DNA from 2 places in the Bacillus seohaeanensis genome. Region 1 is predicted to be linked to the other one. Evidence: riboswitches for the same ligand, from Rfam matches in the RefSeq annotation. Region 1 holds a riboswitch; the other holds the start of a gene.
The links. Region 1 has a riboswitch for FMN ahead of ACFSUL_RS02160 (ECF transporter S component). Riboswitches for the same ligand answer to the same signal wherever they lie in the genome.
Positions count from the first base shown of each region.

Region 2: linked by a shared signal. The riboswitch ahead of ribD (bifunctional diaminohydroxyphosphoribosylaminopyrimidine deaminase/5-amino-6-(5-phosphoribosylamino)uracil reductase RibD) and the one ahead of ACFSUL_RS02160 (ECF transporter S component) in region 1 are both predicted to bind FMN.

Region 1 is NZ_JBHUMF010000004.1:60,717-63,931, forward strand. It holds partial or broken gene ACFSUL_RS02155 (IS1182 family transposase) at 1-1,009, opposite strand, end outside; gene ACFSUL_RS02160 (ECF transporter S component) at 1,143-1,709, opposite strand; FMN riboswitch at 1,860-1,997, opposite strand; gene ACFSUL_RS02165 (peptidoglycan DD-metalloendopeptidase family protein) at 2,171-3,085, opposite strand.
Region 2 is NZ_JBHUMF010000015.1:191,104-194,318, reverse strand. It holds gene ACFSUL_RS07025 (2-hydroxycarboxylate transporter family protein) at 1-961, shown strand, start outside; FMN riboswitch at 1,150-1,295, shown strand; gene ribD (bifunctional diaminohydroxyphosphoribosylaminopyrimidine deaminase/5-amino-6-(5-phosphoribosylamino)uracil reductase RibD) at 1,400-2,494, shown strand; gene ribE (riboflavin synthase) at 2,521-3,177, shown strand.

The DNA.
Region 1 (3,215 bases):
GTTGTAGAATAAGAAAGAATACATCCCATTGGACAAGCATACACATCCTTTTCTTCTACATAATGAAATTTACGCTTCGGCAGACTCTTCTTGGGGTTTCCAAAGCGTCGGTACCCCATCACCGCGAAAATACTTTGTTCGTTAAGTTTCTTACAAATATAGTTGTTAAAATAACCAGCGTCTAAAGCGATCGCTTCTACGTTAAATTGAAATTTCTCTATTTGCTTTTGAAGGCGTGCCAAATACGGCTCGGAATCTGCCACATTTCCAGCCGTGATAAACGTATCTGTAATGATATTATATTTCGCATCTACCGTGCGATGATCTAAATAGTAAAACCCTTTAGGCTTTCCATCGCGCATAAGAAAGCCACTTTCCGGGTCCGTTTTACTCACTCTCGTTTGTTTTGTTTTGGCAACGCCTTCCTTCTTTGGTTTTAGTGCTTTTTTCCGTGTTGAATACGATCTTCTGTCACAGCTGCTTCTAATTCTTCTAAGTACTCTTTTGGACGCTCTTCTTTTGCTTTTCGAATAAATTTATTTTTATTCGCGTTTGCTTTGATATGAGTGGAGTCGGACGTTAAAATACGCCCTCCTACCATTTTCTGTTCTGCAGCTTGATGGATAATTTCATCAAAGATGTCTTCGAAAATCGTGGTGTTAAGGAAGCGAGTACGTCGGTTAAAACTGATGGTGGAGTGGTGAGGAACTTGATCGGATAAAGACAATCCTAAAAACCAACGATACGCAAGGTTCATTCCAATATCTTTCGCTAATTGACGTTCGGAGCGAATGCCATAAAAATAACCAATAAACATCATTTTAAAAAGGGTAATAGGGTGAATGGAGGGCCTTCCATTATCTTCACAATAATAAGGTTGTAACTTTTCTTCAATAAATGAAAAATCAATCGTGGCTTCTATGGCACGTAAAAAGTGATCCTCTGGAACTAAGGATTCAACCGATGCGGTTACCTCTTGATCTCGATGATTCTGTAAAGCTCCCATCATACTGCATCTCTCCTTCTTCTTTTCTTTTTAGCAGTGTTAACAGATAGGAGTACATATAGACCTAAAAAAGGCTGTTGAGAAAAAACTTTCTCAACAGCCTGAAAAAGCGTTTGGCCTTAGGCCAAACGCTTTTTTATGCTTTATTGAATGAAAATTGCTTAGATAACCAATTTTGAAGTCTTTGGAATAAAATTAAGAAAACAATTGTAACGAGAACTCCTTTTAGAATATTAAAAGGTACAATTCCAGTCACAATAATTGCATTAGGCAAATCAAAATTCATAAAATATTTATATGCAGGTAAGAATACGAAATAATTCAATACTCCCATTAATATGCTCATTATAATAGTTCCTGCTATTAACCCCATTATTAATCCCTTTTTGGTTTGGAAGTGACGGTAAATATAATAGGTTGGCAATATGAACAGGACTCCCGTTGCAAAGTTTGCTACGTGACCTACCGGAACACCAGTATCACTACCTGTTAACACATAATCCACAATATTTTTCAATAGTTCCACCAAAACACCAGCTAGTGGTCCTAGCGTAATCGCAGCGATTAATGCAGGTACATCACTAAAATCAATCAATAGAAAGCCTGGAAATGGCGGTAAAGGGAAGTTTAAAAGCATTAACACATAAGAAATAGCACTTAACATACCAATTGTAACAAAAGCACGTGTGTTCATTTTTTTCATCATTCTCTCTCCTCTATTGTGACTCATCTCACGAAAGGAAGAAAGTTTAGCCTAAGGAACCCAAAAAAACTCCTAATTCTGATCATTAGGAGGTAAAAGGCATACCCAAATAGACGTTCAGTTTCCCTTTTTTTGAACGTTGGCTAAAACCCTCATCTTCTCCCATCCAGACTGTACTGTCGGCTTTGGAATTGCACCAAATCCTGCCACTTGCATATCGGCTCGCGGGCTCAGAAACATAGTTTCATTACCGCCGGTCGGGAATTTCACCCTGCCCCGAAGACGAATCTTATTTAATTACAACTATATTATACAAAAAGAATAACAGTTTGAAAAGGAAATTGTTTCGAATCCAAGACATTTTTTCGAAGAGAGCAAGCTCATTTAGAGAAAGGTACGGTACAGTCCTGCTAACTACTGCACCATTAATTTATACCCTAAGGTTTTTAGTGGAATTAGTATTAATTTTTATACACTACTAGTACTTGTTCAGGAAAAATATTTTGTTTACTAGTCAATCCATTCCATTCTAGTAACGAAGAAAGGGTAACGTTGTTATTTTTCGCAATAGAAGTCAATGTATCACCTTTTTTTACGACGTATTCCATTTTTGAATCTTTTGGAATCGACAAAACATCATTTACTACTATAGTAGAATTACTTATATTATTTTTTTCCTTCAGATCTTCTACTGAGATATTATACAATTGTGCTATTGACCAGAGCGTTTCTTTTTCTTTAACAGTATGTACCCTTGACATTTGTTTTGATTGCTTCGAATTTTCTTCTTTTAATGGAGCATTAACAGGTGCTGTCATTTCTACTGCTTTATAGGGATCATGTTCTAGCGCAACAACGACTTGTCCAATTTCTCCATCCCCATATACATTAAATGGATCAACAGCATGATCTTTTGTTATATTCCATTCACCATTATGTATTTCAAAATGCAAGTGGGCTCCGGTAGATCTCCCTGTATTTCCTAGTGAACCAATCTGTTCTCCTTTCCTAACAGCTTGTCCCTTTGTAACTTGTCGATTATGTAAATGTGCATAGACTGTCTCGTAGCCGCTCGGATGTTGTACAAAAACTACATTACCATAAGAATCGGAATAATAGGATTTTTTTATGACTCCTTCATCCACCGAGTAAACCGGACTTCCCACTTCTCCCCCTATATCAATACCTTTATGGTGGCCAGATCTTGTCCCAAATGCATCTGTTATATACCCTTCAACTGGAAATATCCACGATTCCGTTATTTGGCTAATATCATGGACTTCTGCCTTAGCCTGACGCCCACTAAGTATCAGAAAACTGACACACAATGCTAAAATAAACACAATTAAAAAACGTCTAACATAATCAAAAATCATCGTTTTCCTCCTTGATATCTCTCATTTCTAAAATTAAACAGATTATCCACCGCTATTATTTATTTAAATTTAACCCCCGTTAAAACAGTATGTAGACTTATACTATGATAGAACCATTATCTACCTCCAC
Region 2 (3,215 bases), on a different contig from region 1:
ATTTTTAAATTTCTATATTGCCGCTCTAATTACAGGCAGTATTTTAGGAATGAATTCGAAAGTTTTAATTAAAGTTGGATTGCGGTATTTTCTACCAATTTTTGGGGCAGTAGCAGGCGCGATAGTAATTGCTGGACTATTCGGGTCGCTTGTCGGCTTTTCCCTACAAGAGGCAATATTAGTTATTACTATGCCTATCATGGGTGGTGGAATGGGGGCTGGAGCCGTTCCAATGAGTCAAATCTATTCCGAGTTACTTGGAAATGAGCCAAGCTACTATATTTCCATGCTCGTTCCCGCTTTGGCACTTGGGAATGTTTTTGCGATTATTCTAGCATCTATTCTTGATATTATCGGTAAAAAAATTCCTTCCTTAACGGGGAATGGACAATTAATGAAAGGATTTAAATATGAGAAAACAGAGCAAAAGTATGACATTGGGAAAATGGGAGCGGGTTTATTAGCAGCATTAACTTTCTTTACCGTTGGAACGCTACTTGGCTCCTTTATTCCGTTACATCCTTATGCAATTATGATTGTATTAGTTGCACTCGCAAAGATTACAAACATTATTCCTCCAACAGTTCTTGATGGCGCAAGCCAGTGGTATCAATTTGTAGCAAGCAATTGGACATTCGCGCTACTATTTGGAATCGGTGTGGCGTATACAGATTTAAATACAGTTATTGAAGCGTTAACTCTTCAGTATATTTTAACCGTATTTGGTGTAGTACTTGGTGCCGTTATCGGGGCAGCAATTCTTGGGAAACTAGTTGGTTTCTATCCAATTGAATCAGCTATTACGGCTGGACTATGTATGGCAAATATGGGTGGTACTGGCGACGTTGCTGTATTATCTGCATCGAAAAGAATGGAACTAATGCCTTTTGCACAGATTTCTTCACGTCTAGGCGGAGCTCTCATTCTATTATTGGCAGGACTGATTATACCGCTGTTGTAAAACAAAATAAGCAGAAGAGGGAAAGAGATTGATTGAACAATCTCTTTCCCTCTTCTAATTTAATGAAAAAGTAGCTCTAGCTAGTGCCATATATGGTCAAATATCAAAAAAAGAAAAAAGAAAAAAATCTAAGCATTTTTAATGTAAAAAGTGAGAAAACTATGATAATATAATGTTAATCGAATAGTTTAATCCTTCGGGGCAGGGTGAAAATCCCTACCGACGGTGATGAGCTTACAGGCTCTTAGTCCGTGACCCGTCATATCGTAATGTGATGGCTGATTTGGTGAAATTCCAAAACCGACAGTGAAAGTCTGGATGGGAGAAGGAGTGCAGCGTTTGTAAAATGTCATTTTCTACAAATGTTTATTAAGTCATGCCAATTCTCCCCAAGTATCTATGCTTGGGGTTTTATTTTTATAAAAAGGAGGTTCATTAGTGCAATCGGAACATTATATGAAGTTAGCTCTATCAATGGCAGAGTCGACTAGAGGCCAAACATCACCGAATCCTGCGGTTGGAGCAGTTGTCGTGAAAGATGGCGAGGTCGTTGGAATGGGGGCGCATTTAAAGCCTGGTGAGGGACATGCAGAAGTACATGCTTTAAACCAAGCAGGTGCTAAAGCAGAAGGTGCAGATATATATGTAACATTGGAACCTTGCTCTCACTTTGGAAAAACTCCACCTTGTTCGAACCTTATTATTGATAGAAAAATAAAAAGAGTTTTTATTGCTTGCACAGATCCTAACCCGCTTGTAGCTGGACAGGGAACTAAGCGGCTTAAGGAAGCTGGTATCGAGGTACATACTGGTATTTGTGAACAAGAAGCATTAGAAATAAATAAACACTTTTTTCATTTTATTCAACATAAAACCCCATACGTCACATTAAAAACAGCTAGCACACTAGATGGTAAAACAGCTACAGCAAATGGGGATAGTAAATGGATAACATCAGAATCTTCAAGGCAAAATGTCCACTATGATCGTCACCGGCATGACGCGATATTAGTAGGAGTCAACACTGTGATACGTGATAACCCGCATCTCACCACCCGATTGCCCCAAGGTGGAATAAATCCCATTCGAATTATATTAGATACACATTTAAAAACACCAATTGAGTCTAATGTTGTACAAGATAACGAAAGTAAAACAATTATTATTACAGGGAAAAATGTCAGTAAAGAAGAAATAGAACGTTATGAAAGTGCCTATTGTGAAATCGTTCCGTTAGGTAGTTCAAAACTGACTATAGAGGAAGTGTTAGAGGAACTAGGGAAACGTAGTATAACCTCACTTTATGTGGAAGGTGGGTCCTCCATACATTATTCCTTTTTAGAAGAAGCAGCTTTTCAGGAACTTGTCGTTTATCTAGCCCCTAAATTAGTTGGAGGTAAGGATGCGTTTACGAGCTTTGGAGGCAGAGGATTTTCGTCCATTGCAGAAGGACAAGAAGTAGAAATACTCTCCATCGAAAAGCTCGAAAATGATATAAAGATTATTGCAGTTCCTAAAAAATGCAATCAATAATTTCTTAGGCAGAAAGGGAGCACAATATGTTTACAGGGATTGTCGAAGAAATAGGCAAAATTGAAAGTATAAAACGTTCCGCTACATCCATGAGTTTGACCGTCAGTGCTCAAGGGATTTTAGAGGATGCTCATATAGGGGACAGTATTAGTGTAAATGGGGTTTGTTTAACCATTACTTCTTTTACTTCCCGTGCATTCACAATGGATGTGATGCCTGAAACGTTTATGTCAACGACTCTTAAGGAGTTGACAAACGGTTCACCTGTCAACCTTGAAAGAGCGATGAGTGCAAATGGTCGGTTTGGAGGCCACTTCGTTACAGGTCATGTTGATGGAGTGGGAATTATTAAAGATATAGGTGAAAAAGAGAATGCCCTTTATATCGGAATCGAGATACCTTCTGAGCTTCAACACCTTTTTATACATAAAGGATCTGTCACAGTGGACGGAACATCTCTTACAGTATTTGGTGTAGAGGATAATAAGATTACAATCTCGCTTATTCCACAAACAAGGCACGATACTATTTTAGGTAGCAAAAGAGTTGGAAGCAATGTCAATATAGAATGTGACGTAATGGCAAAATACTTTCACCGATTTTATGAATTGAAGAACAATCCACCTGAAAAGAAAAGCTCAATTACAACTGAAATGCTGTCCAAAAATGGATTTTTAGATTAAAAGAAAAGTGGAAGCGGCTCGTCCAGCCCCGACAAGCA